2 regions of the Streptomyces sp. CA189 genome follow, and region 2 is predicted to be linked to the other one. Evidence: riboswitches for the same ligand, from Rfam matches in the RefSeq annotation. Region 2 holds a riboswitch; the other holds the start of a gene.

Region 1 (8,225 bases), on a different contig from region 2:
CAACGCCGACCTGAGCAAGGCCATTTCCTCGATGAACACGGCCGTCCAGAACGTCCGCACCTCCATCGAGAGCGGCACCACGACCCCCGACGTCACCCCGGTCGCGGACGCGGCGAAGGAGATCTCGAAGGTCTGCACCCCGGGCGGCTGACCCCGGCCGGTGCCCGGGCGCGGCCCGGGATAATGGCGCCATGACCTCGACGACGCCCTCCGCCAGCTCTCCCAGCCGCCTGATCCTCGCCACGCGCAACGCGGGCAAGGTCACCGAACTCCGCGCCATCCTGTCCGCCGCCGGCCTGCCGCACGAGCTGGTCGGCGCGGACGCGTACCCGGAGATCCCGGACGTCAAGGAGACCGGCGTCACCTTCGCCGAGAACGCCCTCCTCAAGGCCCACGCCCTCGCCCAGGCCACCGGCCTGCCGGCCGTAGCCGACGACTCAGGCCTCTGCGTGGACGTCCTGGGCGGCGCCCCGGGCATCTTCTCGGCCCGCTGGGCCGGAGCCCACGGAGGCGACGCCGCGAACCTCGCGCTCCTCCTGGCCCAACTCGGCGACATCGACGACGCCCACCGCGGCGCCCACTTCTTCTGCGCCGCCGCCCTCGCCCTCCCCGACGGCACGGAACGCGTGGTCGAAGGCCGCCTCCTGGGCACCCTCCGCCACACCCCGTCCGGCACGGGCGGCTTCGGCTACGACCCGATCCTCCAGCCTCTGGGCGAGTCCCGCACCTGCGCGGAACTCACGGCGGCAGAGAAGAACGCCATCTCCCACCGAGGCCAGGCCTTCCGAGCCCTGGTCCCGGCGGTCCGGGAACTGCTGGGCTGACGCCGACCATACGAACGGCCTGTGAATCAATCCTTCGATTCACAGGCCGTTGTGGTGCGGCGGAAGGGATTCGAACCCTCAAGCCGTTTCACGGGCCACAGATCCTAAGTCTGCTGCGTCGCCGTTGCGCCACCGCCGCTAGCCGCTTGCCATGATAGCGGCAGGCGGCTGCGACCGGTCGAACAAGATCAACGAAGGGGCTTGCTGCGGCCTCCTCGGCACCAGGTGGTCGTAATTGCATGGCAGTTGGGGCATAGCAGCCGCAGGTTCTCGCGGCGGTCGTCGCTCCAATCGCCATTGATGTGGTCGATCTCCAGCGTCATGGGAAGGCCCAGCCACTCCGCAGCCGTCCCGCAGCCGGCACACACGTCCGGAACGCCGATCTCGCGCAATGCGCGGCGCAGAGTCTTGGTCGTGGTCCGGCGTTCGTCCTCGTGTCGAACGAGTACGTCGTCGGCGGGCCGTGTGGTGGTGCCCCTCTTGCCGCGCTGATGTGCCTGCCCCATAAAGCGGGCGGTTGAGAGGGAGGCTTCCTCGATCCATCGCTTGAGCGCGGCATGCTGACTGCCTGACACGGGCCTGCCCAGGCGGCGCAAGGTCTCTGCTAGAGAGAGTGATTGTGTGACGGCTTCACGCAGGGCGCTTTCGTCCGGCTTCCCGCGCCGCACGTACGCAGCACGGTTGGCGCTGGTCATCGCCACCCCTTGCCGCGCCCGCGGTACGTGTCCGTTGTGGAGTGGCAGTTGGGGCACAAGAACCGCAGGTTGGTGGCTTGGTTGTTGCGCCATTCGCCATCGATGTGATCGACCTCCAGGGGTAGCGGCTCGCCCTGCCAGACAGCCTCTATCCCGCACAGAGCGCAGCGCTCCTCCCGTCCGGTCTCCAGGAGTGCGCGCCTGAGCCTGGCGGGGTCGACCCGGGTGGCGATCGGAGACCGGTCATCGCGCAGGATTTCCTCGGCGGAACGACGGCGACGGATGTCTCGCGTACCTACCGTGCTCGGCGGGGGTGCGAAGTGAGAGGTATCTATCGCGAACTTCTTGACCTTGCGGCTGATGTGAGTGTGGTGGCCGCCGACAACATCGAGGCCGAGCCGTCGCAGCACCTCGCACATCGTCGTCGAGGATGCGACGACTTCGGTCAGGATCTCCCTCGTCCACTTCACCCCCTCGCGCTCGAAGTGCGAGACATCCACCCCCAACTTCCGCATGCGGTCGAGCAGGTACCTCCGTGACGCACTCTTGGGGTCCACCCCCAGCTTCGCCAACGCCTCGGACAGGGTCCGTGACCCCTCCGCCGCCTCCGTGAGGCGTTCCCTCGTGTACGGGCTGATTGGCATCGGCCCCCTCCATTTCCCGGCCGCGCGTGCGGCCCTCGCATGGAGTAACGGACCGGTAGTCGGACGGTTACGGGAAATTTCGTCCGATAAACGGAACGGCCCGCACCGTTTGTGGGGGTGCGGGCCGTTCCGGAAGGCGGGGGCGGGGTCAGATGCCGAGGTCCTTGATGATTTTGGCTACGTGGCCCGTCGCCTTGACGTTGTAGAGGGCGCGTTCGACCTTGCCCTCCTCGTCGACGATCACCGTGGAGCGGATGACCCCGGTGACGGTCTTGCCGTACAGCTTCTTCTCGCCGAACGCCCCGTACGCCGTCAGGACCTCCTTGGAGGGGTCGCTGACCAGGGTGACCTTCAGGTGCTCCTGCTCGCGGAACTTCGCCAGCTTCTCCGGCTTGTCCGGGGAGACGCCGATGACGTCGTAGCCGGCCGTGGCCAGGACGGCCAGGTTGTCCGTGAAGTCGCAGGCCTGCTTGGTGCAGCCCGGGGTCAGGGCGGTCGGGTAGAAGTACACGATCACCTTGCGGCCCTTGTGGTCGGCGAGCGAGATCTCGTTGCCGTCCGCGTCGGGCAGGGTGAAGGCGGGGGCGATGTCGCCCGGCTCAAGTCGCTCGCTCATTCTCAACAGTCTCCTCGGGAGGGGATCGGTACGGTGTCGAGACTAAGCTGCTGACAGACTGTTCATGGTGGGCTACGCCCGCCATGGGACCGACCATGACGACGGAGGCAGCGCGGTGCCGGAAGCCAGGACCCCCGCACAGATCGAGGCGGACATCGTCCGCCGCCGCGAGCAGCTCGCCGAGGCGCTCGACGAGATCGGGGTGCGCATGCACCCCAAGACGATCGTCGGGGACGCCAAGGCGAAGGTGGTCAGCAACGTCGACCACGTCGTCGGGCGGGCCGTAGCGACGGTGAACCGTCTCGTCACGGACGCCGGTGACGCGCTGCGCCACGACGACGGCGCCCCGCGCGTCGAGCGGATCGTGCCGGTCGCGCTGCTCGCGGTCGGTGTCGTGGGCCTGCTGGTGATGTCGGCGCGACGAAAGCGCTGATGACCCTGGGGGGTGCGGGGCGGGTGTGGGCGGGTAGGTTCGGGTCGTGAGCGAGAACACCACCACCCACGACAAGCTGCCCATCCGCATGCTCCACGACCGCGTGCTCGTGAAGTCCGATTCGCCGGAGGGTGAGCGCCGCTCGGGCGGCGGCATCCTGATTCCGGCGACGGCCGCGGTGGGCAAGCGGCTGGCCTGGGCCGAGGTGGTCGCGGTCGGGCAGAGCGTACGGACGGTCGAGCCGGGGGACCGGGTGCTGTACGACCCCGAGGAGCGGGCCGAGGTGGAGGTGCGCGGGGCGACGTACCTGCTGATGCGGGAGCGGGACCTGCATGCCGTGGCCGCCGAGCGGCTGGGGTCGGAAGACTCCACGGGGCTCTATCTCTAGCCCCGTGAGATGAGAGCGAGGAGAAGGGCCGGTGACCATCGTCACCGGCCCTTTTCGTCGGGTTTTGCTACGGTGGTGGGGAACCCCCGACGAGACGCGCCGTACCGGGTCGCCGATGGCCAGTGGCCAGTGGCTGCATGACAAGACGACGCACCCCGTTCCGCTCTCGTCCCGGAGGTGCCTGTCATGGCCTGGGTTCTGCTTCTTCTCGCCGGTCTGCTCGAAGTCGGCTGGTCGATCGGTATGAAGTTCACCGAAGGCTTCACGCGGCTGTGGCCGAGCGTGTTCACGGGTGCCGGCATCGTGGCGAGCATGGTGCTGCTGTCGTACGCCGCCAAGACCCTGCCCATCGGTACGGCGTACGGCGTGTGGGTCGGTATCGGCGCGGCCGGGGCGGCGGTGCTCGGTATGGCGGTGCTGGGGGAGCCCGTCACCGCCGCCCGGATCTTCTTCATCTGTCTGCTGCTGGTCGCCGTGGTGGGGCTGAAGGCCACCTCCGGTCACTGAGTCGCCGGGTTGCTCCGGTTACTCCAGCAGGTCCGCCGGTGGGCGGAGGCCCTCGGTGGTACCGCCCTGGGTGCCCGTCGTGGTGCCGCCGTCCGTCTGGCCGCCGGTGGTTTCGCCTCCCGTGGTCTGGCCGCCGGTGGTCTGGCCCCCGTCCGTCTGGCCGCCGTCCGTCCGGCCGCCGGTCTGCCCCCCGTTGTTCTGGCCTCCGTTGTTCTGCCCGCCCGTCGTCTGGCCCCCGTTCGTCTGTCCGTTCGTCGACGGGGTCCGGGTCGGGCGGCCCGGCCGGTTCGAGGGGCGGTCGCCCGGGGTTTCCTCCTGGGAGGGGGTCGGGTCCGGGTCCACGGGCGGGGGCTGCGGGGGCCGGTTCGCGCCGGGCATGAGTTCCAGGTCGAAGTCGACGGGGTCGCTGTCGCCCAGGGCCGTCTTCGTGTACTGGGCCCAGATCCGGGCCGGGTAGCCGCCGCCGCCGATGCGGGCCTCGCCCAGGGCTCCGTAGAGGGACTCCAGGGCGCCGGTGTCCGGGTCCTGGCCCATCATCGAGACGACCGTGACCAGGTTCGGGGTGTACGCCGCGAACCAGGCCGAGCGGTCCAGTTCGCCGGTCCCCGTCTTGCCGGCGGCCGGGTGGCCGGCGGCCAGGGCGGCCGTGCCGGTGCCGTTGTCCACGACGCTGACCAGCATGGACGTGGTGGTGTCGGCGGCTTCGCGGCTGACGGCCTGGGCCGGGTCGCGGGGCGGGAGCGGGACGGTGTCCCCGGCCTTGGTGATCTTCTCGACGAAGGTGTGCGGGGTGTGCCGGCCGTGGTCGGCGAGGGTCGCGTAGGCCTGGGTCATGTCCAGAACGCTGGCCTGCATGGTGCCCAGTGCCATGGCCGGTCCCGAGTCGAAGTTCGGGGTGTTCTCGGGGATGCCGAGGGCGATGGCGGTCTGCTTGACCTTGTCGGTGCCGACGTCGACGACCATCTGCGCGAAGACGCTGTTGACGGAGAGGTCGGTGGCGGTGTTGACGGTGATGTTGCCGTAGCTGAGCTGCCCCTCGTTCTCCGGCGCGTAGGGGATGCGGGTGCCGACGACGCGGCGCTTGTTGTCGCCGTTGTAGATCGTGTACGGGGTGATCGTGCGGCCGTCCTGGGTGCGGGAGTCGTTCTGCACGGCGGAGGCGAAGACGAACGGCTTGAAGGTGGAGGCCACTTGGTAGTCGTGCCGGGTGGCGTTGTTGACGTACTGCTTGGTGTAGTCGATGCCGCCGTACATGGCCACGACCTTGCCGGTGGCCGGGTCGATGGAGACGGCTCCGGTGCGTACGATGCGGTCGGCCTTGCGCTTCGCGGGGTCGAGCTTGCTGACCATCTTGTCGTTGACGGCGTCGACCATGGCGGTCTGGCGGGTCTTGTCGATGGTCGTGGTGATGCGGTAGCCGCCCTCGGCGAGGGTTTTGTCGTCGAGGATCTTGTTTTCGACGATGTAGTCCTTGATGGCCTCGACGAGGTAGCCGCGCTGTCCGGAGAGGCCTGCGGCCGGGCGGACCTTGCCGGGCTCGGGGAACTGGGTGGCGGCGCGTTCGGCGGGCGTCATCCAGCCCTTCTTGACCATGCCGTCGAGTACGTAGTTCCAGCGGGCGAGGGCGCGGCCGCGGCCCTGGGGGTGGGCGACGACGTCGAAGGCGCTGGGGGAGTTGAGGAGGGTGGCGAGGTAGGCGCCCTCGGCGGGGTTAAGTTTGCCGACGTCCTTGCCGTAGTAGGCCTGGGCGGCGGCCTGGATGCCGTAGGCGTTGCGGCCGAAGTAGCTGGTGTTCAGGTACCCCTCGAGGATGTAGTTCTTCGACTTCTCGCGGCCGAGTTTGATCGCGATGAAGAACTCTTTCACCTTCCGCTTGATCGTCTGTTCCTGGCCCAGGTAGTAGTTCTTGACGTACTGCTGGGTGATGGTCGATCCGGACTGGGTGCCCTTGCCCGTCGCGGTGTTCCAGGCGGCGCGCAGCATCGCCGCGGGGTCAACCGCCCGTTCGGTGAAGAAGTCGCGGTCCTCGGCGGCCAGTACGGCCTCCTGGACGGTCCGGGGGATCTGGGAGAGCGGCACGTTGACGCGGTTGACCTCGCCGTCACGGGCGAGTTGGGTGCCGTCGGTGTAGAGGTAGACGTTGGACTGCGCCGTGGCGGCCGCGTTGGCGGGCGGGATGTGGACCAGCAGGTAGCCGGCCACGAGGCCGCCGCAGACGAGCAGGGCGAGCAGCAGGAAAGCGCCCAGGACCATGCGCCAGGTCGGGAGGAGCCGGCGCCAGCCGGTGCGCTTGCGCTTGGCCTTCTTGGCGGCCTTGGCCCGTTGTCTCTCCGCCCTCTTGGCGTCCTTGGCCGTGGGCGGTGCTCCGGGCTGCGGGGCCGAGTCGGCGCCGGTGGCCTGCTGTTCGTCGGGGGTGTCGGGATCGCGAGGCGTCCAGCCGGGCGGTGGTGACGGGTCGCTCATCTCCGGGACTCCTCGGCGCCGTACGAAATATCCACATCTGTACCTCATGCTGTCTACCCGATGGCCGCCGGTTCCGCTCCGGACGGGCGTAATTCGTTCGCGTGGATCGCCCCTCCGCACTAAGCTCGCGCGCTTTGGCCGACGTAGGAACGACGCAGCAGCGATCAGGGAAACGGAGGGGATGAGGTGCGCCAGCCGGTGGTGGGGCGAGCCGGGCTCTACGGGGCGGTCGCGGCCGGGGGCTTTCGCAGGTACGCCACGTACGGGACGGCCACCGCGGCGGGGGTGTTCACCAACACCGTGTTCGGTTTCATCCTGGCCTACACGTACATCGCGCTCTGGGACGAGCGGCCCGGGCTCGGCGGCTACGACGAGTCCGAGGCCCTCACGTTCATGTGGGTCAGTCAGGCCCTGCTGGCCGCCGGGGCGCTGATCGGCGGCGGCTTCCAGGAGGAGTTCCAAGAGCGCGTCCGTACGGGTGACATCGCCGTCGACCTGTACCGTCCGGCCGATCTCCAGATGTGGTGGCTCGCGGGTGATCTGGGCCGGGCGGCGTTTCAACTCCTGGGCCGCGGTGTAGTACCGCTGGTGGTCGGCGCGTTCGCCTTCCCGTTGGCGCTGCCCACCGCTCCGCTGCGCTGGCTGCTCTTCCTGGTCTCCGTGTTCCTCGGGCTGGTGGTGAGCTTCGCGCTGCGGTACCTGCTGGGGCTGGCGGCCTTCTGGCTGATGGACGGGGCCGGGATCAACCTGATGGCCACGGTCGTCTCCATCTTCTTCTCCGGGATGCTGCTGCCGCTGACCGTGTTCCCGGGCGGCTTCGGGGAGTTCGTCCGCCTCCTGCCCTGGGCGGCGATGCTCCAGGTGCCGGTCGACGTGCTGCTCGGCGGGGGTGCGGGTGCCGCGCGTACGGCGGGGGCGCTGGGATTCCAGGCCGCGTGGGCGGTGGCGCTGCTGGGGCTGGGCCGGCTGGTGCAGTCGGCCGCGACGCGGAAGGTGGTGGTTCAGGGTGGCTGAGCGGGTGGCGGAGGGAAGGGCCGGGGTGACTGCGCTGACCGACGTGGCGGTGGCGCCCGAGCTTGTCGTCCCGCGGCGCAGCCGGGTCCTGGAAGGGCTGCGCGGCTACCGGCTGATCGCCGCGATGTGGATCCGGTCGACGATGACGTACCGCACGTCCTTCTTCCTCTCGACCTTCGGCAACGCGGCCATCACGCTCCTGGACTTCGTCGCGATCACCATCATGTTCTCGCACGTGGACGAGCTGGGCGGCTTCACGCTGCCCGAGATCGCCCTGCTGTACGGGTCCTGCTCGGCCTCGCTGGGCCTGGCCGACCTGCTGCTCGGCAACACCGACCGGATCGGCTCCCGGATCCGCGACGGCTCCCTCGACACGATGCTGGTCCGCCCGGTCCCGGTGCTCGCCCAGGTGGCGGCGGACCGGTTCGCGCTGCGCCGGCTGGGGCGGATCGTGCAGGGGCTCGCGGTGTTGGGGTGGGCGGTCTCGGAGCTGGACCAGCTGGACTGGACGGTCGGGAAGGCGCTGATGGTGCCCGTGATGATCACCGCCGGTGCGGCGATCTTCGGCGCGGTGATGGTGGCCGGGGCGGCCTTCCAGTTCCTCGCCGGGGACGCCGCGGAGGTGCAGAACAGCTTCACCT
Region 2 (8,225 bases):
CACTCGCCATCCCGCGCCTCTTCGGCCGCCGAGGCGGCCTCGATCTGCTCCCGGGGAAGTGACACCCATGCAGCACCCGAACCCTGATCCGCCCGCGGACGCACACGCCGGCGGCCCGCACGCCGCCGAACCGCACGCCGTGGACGCGCGCCCCGCCGTCCGGCTCGACCGGGTCTCCAAGCGGTACCGCACCACGGACACCTACGCGGTCCACGACGTCACCCTCGACATCGCCCCGGGCGAGTTCTTCTCCCTCCTCGGCCCCTCCGGCTGCGGGAAGACCACCTTGCTGCGCATGACCGGCGGCTTCGCCGATCCCACGGAAGGCAGGGTCCTGCTCGACGGCGAGGACGTCACGGGCCTGCCGCCCAACAAGCGCAACGTCAACACCGTCTTCCAGAGCTACGCCCTCTTCGACCACCTCTCCCTCGCCGACAACGTGGCCTTCGGCCTCAAGCGCAGCGGTGTTCCCCGCGCCGAGATCCGCCAACGGGTCGGCGACATGCTGGACCTCGTCCAGCTCGGGGACCTGGCCGGCCGCAAACCGCCCACCCTCTCCGGCGGCCAGCGCCAGCGCGTCGCCCTCGCCCGCGCCCTGGTCAACCGGCCCCAAGTCCTGCTCCTGGACGAGCCGCTGGCCGCCCTCGACCTGAAGCTGCGCCGCCGGATGCAGGTCGAGCTCAAGCAGATCCAGCGGGAGGTCGGCATCACCTTCGTCTTCGTCACCCACGACCAGGACGAGGCCCTGACCATGTCGGACCGGCTCGCCGTCATGAACGAGGGCCGCATCGAGCAGTGCGGCACGCCGGAGGACGTCTACGAACGCCCCACGAGCAGCTTCACGGCCTCCTTCATGGGCACCTCCAACCTGGTCCCGGGGACCTACCGATCCGGCCGTGTCGTCCTCGACCAAGGCCCCGCCCTGCCCGTCGGCCCCCGGTCCGGCGTCCCCGACGGCAGCCGGGTCAGCCTCTCGATCCGCCCCGAGAAGATCTGGCTCTCCGGCTTCGAACCGGGCATGGCGCAGGTCAGCGGGGTCGTCCGGGAGACCGTCTACTGCGGTCCGACCACCACCTACCTCATCGAACTCGCCCCCGGCGTCACGGTGTCCGTCCTGGAGCAGAACACCGTCCGCTCCCGCATGGAGGACCGCTGGAGCGGCGGCGAGCAGGTCGAGATCGGGTGGAACCCCGAACACTGCCTGGTCCTCGACTGACCGATCCCCGGCGGTCCCCGCCCCGGCGGTCCCCGCGCCCCAGCGGGCCGGGAGCCACGCCCGGAGCCGGTGCGTAGCCCGCATCCGGTGCGCAGCCCGGAGCAGGTGCCGCCGCCGGTCCGGAGCCGGACGCCGGAGGCGCCCCCGGGGCCCCGCATCCCCAGCCGCCCACCACCCCGCCCACGCCCCCGCCGCCGTCCGGCTCCGGCACCGACCGAAGGAAGCCCACCCATGAACCACGACGTCATCGTGCTCGGCGCCGGACTGGCAGGTCTCGCCGCCGCGCGCGACCTGGCCGCGGGCGGGGCCGACGTCCTCGTCGTCGAGGCCCGCGACCGCGTCGGCGGACGCGTCGAGCAGACCACCCTCCCCGACGGCAGGCTGGTCCAGCTCGGCGGGGAGGTGGTGGGCCGGGCCCACACCGCGTACACCGCCCTGGCCGCGGAACTGGGCCTCACGCTGGTCCCCAGCTACGTCGCCGAGCCCGGCGCCCTCACCCGCGCCACCCCCGAAGGAGTCTCCGCCGCGGACCCGCCCCACTGGTTCGGCCCCGGCGACGACGCCTGCCACACCAAGGTCACCGCCGCCTTCACGGCGCTCGCCGCCACCGTCGACCCGGCCGACCCCTGGTCCCACCCCGAGGCCGCGCGCCTCGACCTGCTGTCCGTCGGCGACTGGCTCCGCGCCCAGGGCGCCACCGGGGCCGTCGTACGCCTCTGGGAGATCGGCCGACTCGCCCTCGCCGACGGCTCCTGCGAACGGACCTCCCTGCTCGCGGCCCTCCGCAAACACGCCGCCGTACCCGGCACCGGACACTACGAGTACGAGGCCTGGGAGGGCCTGCGCGTCGCCGAGGGCTCGGCGACCGTGGCCCTGCGCATGGCCGAGGCCCTCGGCGGCCGGATCCGTACGGGCTCACCCGTCGAGGGAGTCGCGGTACGCCGGCCCGGCCGCAGCTCCGTACGCCTGGCCGGCGGCAAAACCCTCACCGCCGCCGCCGTGGTCAGCGCCCTCCCCGCCGGCCCGCTCCGCTCGGTCGCCGTCACCGGGGTCTCCGACGAGCGACTCTCCTCCCTGCACCGCCAACGCCACGCCCTCGCCGCCAAGTTCACCGCCGCGTACCCCCGGCCCTTCTGGCGCGACCAGGGCCTCAGCGGCCTCTCCGAAAGCGAGGGGATCCTCGGCAGCACCTGGCCGCAGAGCCACGGCATCCTCTCCGCCCTCGTCCCGCCCGAACGCTACGGCGTCCTCCTCGGTACGCCCGCCCCCCTGCGCACCGCCGAACTGCTGGCCGACATCGCGCGCCTGTACGGCGACGAGGCGAACCGGCCGCTCGACACGTTCATCCGCATGTGGGGCACCGACCCGTGGACCCAGGGGTACGTCACCCAGTGGACCCCCGGCGACGTCATGGCCGTCGGCCCCCTGCACGGCACCCACGAACCGCCCTTCTACGTCTGCGGATCCGACCAGTGGGTGGCCGGCTACATGGAAGGCGCCGTCCGCACCGGACGCGCCGCCGCCGAGGAGGCCCTGCGCCGTGGCTGACGCCCCGCACCACCACACCGGGCCGCCCCTGCACAACCACATCGGGGGAGTGGACCGGCCCGCCGCCTCGGGCGCGACCATGGCCCTCACCGACCCGGCCACCGGCCGCGTGCACCGCCACGCCCCGCGCTCGGGTCCCGCCGACACGGACGCGGCCTGCTTCGCGGCGGCGGCCGCGTTCGGGCACTGGTCCACCACGACCCCGGCAGTCCGGCAGCGCGCCCTCCTCGGGATCGCCGACGCCATCGAGGCGCACGCGGAGGCCTTCACGGCCGCCGAGACCGGGGACACGGGCAAGCCCGCCGAGCAGTTCAGGGACGATGAGCTGCCCGCGATCGCCGACGCCGTCCGCTACTTCGCCGGAGCCGCGCGGAACCTTCCGGGCGCCGCCGCGGCCGAGTACACGGAGGGCCGCACCTCCCTGCTGCGCCGCGAACCGGTCGGGGTCTGCGCCCAGATCACCCCCTGGAACTACCCGCTGATGATGGCCGCATGGAAGATCGCCCCGGCCATCGCCGCCGGCAACACGACCGTGCTCAAGCCCGCCGACACCACCCCCTCCTCGTCCCTGCTCCTGGCCCGGATCGCCGCGGAACACCTGCCGCCGGGCGTGCTCAACGTCGTCTGCGGAGACCGCGACACCGGCCGCGCCCTCACCGCCCATCCGGCGGTCGCCCTGATCGCCGTCACCGGCAGCGTCCGAGCCGGACAGGAGATCGCGGCGGCCGCCGCGGCCGGCCTCAAGCGGGTCCACCTGGAACTCGGCGGCAACGCACCCGTCATCGTCCACGAGGACGCGGACGTGAAGCCCACCGCCGCGTCCCTGGCCGCGGTCGCCTACTACAACGCCGGCCAGGACTGCACCGCGCCCACCCGGCTCCTGGTCCACCGCCGGATCCACGACGCGTTCCTCCCGGCCCTCGCCGCCGAGGCGGCCCGACTCCGCGCCGGCACCGACTTCGGCCCCCTCAACAACACCGTCCAACTCGCCTCCGTACAGGGCCTGCTGGACCGCCTGCCACCCCACGCCCGCATCGTCACCGGCGGCCGCCGGCTGCCGCGCCCGGGCTTCTTCCACGAGCCCACCGTGGTCGCGGGCGTCCGCCAGGACGACGAGATCGTGCAGGAGGAGATCTTCGGACCCGTCGTGACCGTCCAGCCCTTCGCGGACGAGGCCGAGGCCCTGCACCTCGCCAACGCGGTGCGCTTCGGCCTGGCCGCGAGCGTGTGGACCACCGACCACGATCGCGCGATGCGGGCCACCCGCGCCCTGCACACCGGCATCGTCTGGGTGAACACCCACGGCACCACGGTCTCCGAGATGCCCCACGGCGGAGTCAAGCACTCCGGCTACGGCAGCGACCTCTCCCTGTCCGGCCTCCTGGACTACACGCAGGTCAAGCACGTCATGCTGTGAGCGGGGCCGCCAGGGACGGGTAGTCCAGGACCAGACCGTCGTCGTCGAAGCCGACGTCCGCGCGGAAGCCGCCGGACTCGTAGCGGACGCGCGCGCCGTGTCCGGCGCGCGCGAGAGGCGTGTACGTCTGCCGGTTCGCGCTGACGGCGAGGTCCGGGACGGAGACCCAGGCCATGAGGAAGTGGTGCGGTCCGGTTCCGGGCCGCCGGTGCAGGCCGTGGCGGAGCACGGGCATGGTGTTGGTCAGCGGGCAGAGGCCCAGGTCGCAGTCGAGCGCACCGTCGAGATCGGGGCGGTACGCGCCGTCCACGGTCCAGCGTCCGCGGTCGCCCCGCAGGTCCAGCTCCCGGGTCGACGCCGCCGTCTCGACCGTCACGTGGAGGCGCGAGGTCACGTAGCCGTCGGAGGTTTCGAGCGTGTACGTCAGCCAGTACGGCTCGGGGTCCAGGCCGACGGAGCGCCCGCGCGCGGTCAGGGCGCCCTGGGCGAGGTCGACCCACGCGGTCGAGTAACCCGAGCCGGGGAAGACCTCCCAGGTGCGCACGAGGCGCCGGGATCCGCTCATGCCGTCACCGTACCGGCTGCTCAGGCCCCCTCGGCGGAAGCGGGGTCGTCCAGGGCCGGGAGCGTCAGCGGTACGTTGCCGCGCACTGCCTGCGCGTAGGGGCAGACCGCGTCCGCCCGGTGCAGCAGCGGCTGGAGGTCCGCCGCCCGCCACCCCGGCAGGCTGACGGTGAGGGCCACCGCGAGGCCGTAGCCCGCGGGCGTGTCCGTGGTGCCGAGCTGTACTTCGCACGCCACGCGCGCGGCGGCGGCGTCCACCCCGAACTCGGCGGCGACCTCCGCGAGCGCGGAGGTGAAGCAGGCGGCGAAACCGGCCGCGAACAGCTGCTCGGGGTTGGGGTGGTGCCCGGGACCTTCTTGCGCGGCGGGGCGAGGCGGAGGTCCAGGCGCCCGTCGTCCGTGCGGACGGATCCGGTACGGCCCCCGGCGGCGTGCGCGGTCGTCCGGTACAGGCTGCGGGTGAGTGGCACGGTCATGGCGTTCGGCCCATCTTGCTCGACGAGGACGCTGCCCGGGCGCGGACAGCGGAAGGCGCCGCTGGTGCGGCACCTCGCGCGTCGTCGTGCGTAACCGGGTACGGCGCATCTCGTCGGGGGCCTCGGGTCGGCCGCCGGACAATCTAGTGCTGTGGCCGGAAAGGTTCACCGTGTCACGGCGCCCGGCACGGCACCTCGCCGCGTTGTCGGACCACGACGGTACGTCCAGTACGAGTCGCGGTCCTCCGCCTTGCGATGCACCGCACCGGACACCGCGACCCGGCAAACCTTTCCGGCCACAGCACTAGCAACGGACGCGACCGGCCGGGGCGTCGCCGGCGGTGACCCTGCTCACCCGCGGCCGGCCCCCTCGCGATCCGCGGACGCGGGCCGGTGACGGCTGCGGTACGCGCCCGGAGGCATGCCCTCCCACCGGTTGAAGGCGCGGACCAGGGCCGTCGCACCGCTCAGGCCGACGAGCGGCGCGATCCGGTCCAGCGGCAGGTCCGTGGTCTCCAGCAGCAGCCCGGCCCGGCCGTGGCGGGCGGTGTCGAGGAGCGTGCGCCACGACGTGCCCTCCGCGTGCAGGGCCCTGCGCAGGGTCCGCACGCTGAGGCTGAGCTCCTTGGCGGGGCCCTCGGGGCCCGCGTCCCCGAGCGCGGCGTGCTCCAGCCACTGCCGTACCCGCTCGGCGACGGTCGCGGCCGCGGACAGGCCGTGCAGGAGCCGGTCGGCGTAGGCCCGGTGCAGGGCGTCGAGCGCCGGGTCGTAGAGGGGGCGGCGCCGGTCGAGGTCCTCGTCGGCGACCGTGATCGCGGTCTCCGCGGCGTCGAAGACGACGGGACAGCCGAGGACGTGGGCGTACGGCTCCGCCGAGCCCCTGCGGGAGTGGGTGAACGACACGGCCAGGGGCGCCCAGCCGTCGCCGGCGATCCAGCGGCCCGCCCGCACCATGCTGCTGACGATCGCCTCCACCCGCTGGGGGTGCATGGCCGCCGGGTCGACGGTCGGCCGGTAACAGACCCGGCCGACGCCGCCTCGGCGCTGCAGGGTCACCTGGCCCGCCCGGCTCAGCAGGGGGTGGTAGCGCTCGGCCGCCTGCGCGGCGTCCGCGAGGCTGGCGCAGGTGAGGACGAGGTGGCCCAGGATGTGCAGGCCCTCGGGCCGGATGCGGTCGCCCACGAGGAGTCCGGTGTGCGGGCCCGCGCCCACGGCGCCGAGCACCTCGTCCCACAGGGCACGCGTCTCGCCGAACTCCGGCCGGTCCGTGGGCACGTTCCAGGAGGCGGACCCGTCGGCGCCCGCCGCCGTGGCGCTCAGGACGGCGAGGGCGTAGCACGCGGTGACGGTGGGCGGCTCGATGGCTGACACGTCGGTCAGTCAATGCGCGCGCACCGCCCGCGTCAACACCGCCCGCGGGACGGCTCCGTGGGCGGCTCCGTGGGCGGGTCCGGGGAGTCAACGGGTTGGCCGCCGAAGTGAATGACGGCGCCCCGGGCTGCTCCTAAGGTCGGCCTTCGGATCTCTTCCCGCATGTCATGAACGCATCATGAAGGAGAAAGGGATGGGGATGAACCGACGAAGAGCCCTCGGGCGAAGCCGGTACCTGTTGCCCGGCCTGGTCCTCGCGCTGGTCACCTTGCTGCTCGGCCCCTCGACCGCCGGCGCGTCGGCGGGCCCGCAGTGGTGGGAGCCCGTGGCGCGACCGGTCCCGGACTCGCAGGTCAACGTCACGGGAGAGCCGTTCACCGGGACCGACGCTCAGGGCCGGGTCCGCGGATACGTCGACGGGCACGTCCACCTGATGTCCGACGAGGGCTTCGGGGGACGGCTGGTCTGCGGAAAGACCTTCTCCCCGGCGGGGGTGGCGGACGCCCTCAAGGACTGCCCCGAGCACTACCCGAACGGCGTCCTCGCCCTCTTCGACATGATCACCAAGGGCGGTGACGGCCGGCACGACCCGACCGGCTGGCCGACGTTCCGCGACTGGCCGGCCCACGACTCCGCCACCCACCAGCAGACGTACTACGCCTGGGTGGAGCGGGCCTGGCGGGGCGGCCAGCGGATCCTGGTGAACGACATGGTCACCAACGGCGTCATCTGCTCGCTCTACTTCTTCAAGGACCGCGGCTGCGACGAGATGACCGCGATCAGGCTCCAGATCCAGAAGACGTACGAGCTCCAGGCCCACGTCGACGCCATGTACGGCGGCGCCGGCAAGGGCTGGTTCCGGGTCGTCACCGAGCCCGACCAGGCCCGCGAGGTCATCGAGGAGGGCAAGCTCGCCGTCGTCCTCGGGGTGGAGACCTCCGAACCGTTCGGCTGCAAGCAGGTGCTGGACGGTGCCCGCTGCACCATGGCCGACATCGACCGGGGCCTCGACGAACTGCACCGGCTGGGCGTGCGCAGCATGTTCCTGTGCCACAAGTTCGACAACGCCCTGTGCGGCGTCCGGTTCGACTCGGGCACGCAGGGCATGGCCGTCAACGTCGGCCAGTTCCTGTCGACGGGCACCTTCTGGAGCACGGAGCCCTGCACCGGCGCCGAACACGACAACCCGATCGGCTTCGGGCTGGCCGCCGGGGGCCACCGGGAGGCGGGCGCCACCGTGACGGCCGAAGGCCCCGGCACCTCCCAGGAGCCGGCGGAGGCGGAGGCCCGGATCCGTGGCGCCCTACCGGAAGGGGTCGAACTACCCCAGTACGGCGCCTCCTTGCAGGCCGCGCAGTGCAACCGCCGGGGCCTGGCCGCACTGGGCGAGTAGGCGGTACTGGGCATGACCAAGCGCAACATGATGCTGGAAATCGACCACATGAGCGTCAAGGCGGCCAACCAGGCGCTGCGCGTGCTCGAAACCGAACGCTACTCCGGCGTGCTCTCCACCCACGGCTGGATGGACGACAACTGGACCGAGCGCGTCTACCGCCTGGGCGGCTTCATCACGGGCCACATGTACGAGGCGCCCGCGTTCGCCGCCGAGGCGCGCAGGCACGCCGCCCTGCGC

What was found. Region 2 has a riboswitch for guanidine ahead of AC061S_RS32340 (Ohr family peroxiredoxin). Riboswitches for the same ligand answer to the same signal wherever they lie in the genome.
Region 1: linked by a shared signal. The riboswitch ahead of AC061S_RS28215 (DMT family transporter) and the one ahead of AC061S_RS32340 (Ohr family peroxiredoxin) in region 2 are both predicted to bind guanidine.

Annotation. Positions count from the first base shown of each region.
Region 1 covers NZ_JBWJVM010000045.1:51,418-59,642, reverse strand. Annotated here, with positions in the region: gene AC061S_RS28255 (hypothetical protein) at 1-151, shown strand, start outside; gene rdgB (RdgB/HAM1 family non-canonical purine NTP pyrophosphatase) at 192-824, shown strand; tRNA gene AC061S_RS28245 (tRNA-Leu) at 877-963, opposite strand; gene AC061S_RS28240 (HNH endonuclease signature motif containing protein) at 1,013-1,519, opposite strand; gene AC061S_RS28235 (HNH endonuclease signature motif containing protein) at 1,516-2,163, opposite strand; gene bcp (thioredoxin-dependent thiol peroxidase) at 2,312-2,779, opposite strand; gene AC061S_RS28225 (DUF3618 domain-containing protein) at 2,895-3,212, shown strand; gene AC061S_RS28220 (GroES family chaperonin) at 3,259-3,600, shown strand; guanidine-III (ykkC-III) riboswitch at 3,662-3,755, shown strand; gene AC061S_RS28215 (DMT family transporter) at 3,787-4,107, shown strand; gene AC061S_RS28210 (transglycosylase domain-containing protein) at 4,126-6,570, opposite strand; gene AC061S_RS28205 (ABC transporter permease) at 6,757-7,584, shown strand; gene AC061S_RS28200 (ABC transporter permease) at 7,610-8,225, shown strand, end outside.
Region 2 covers NZ_JBWJVM010000060.1:21,967-30,191, forward strand. Annotated here, with positions in the region: gene AC061S_RS32315 (ABC transporter permease) at 1-62, shown strand, start outside; gene AC061S_RS32320 (ABC transporter ATP-binding protein) at 68-1,216, shown strand; gene AC061S_RS32325 (flavin monoamine oxidase family protein) at 1,448-2,764, shown strand; gene AC061S_RS32330 (aminobutyraldehyde dehydrogenase) at 2,844-4,181, shown strand; gene AC061S_RS32335 (putative glycolipid-binding domain-containing protein) at 4,171-4,746, opposite strand; gene AC061S_RS32340 (Ohr family peroxiredoxin) at 4,767-5,294, opposite strand; guanidine-III (ykkC-III) riboswitch at 5,297-5,359, opposite strand; gene AC061S_RS32345 (AraC family transcriptional regulator) at 5,573-6,592, opposite strand; partial or broken gene AC061S_RS32350 (discoidin domain-containing protein) at 6,792-8,225, shown strand, end outside.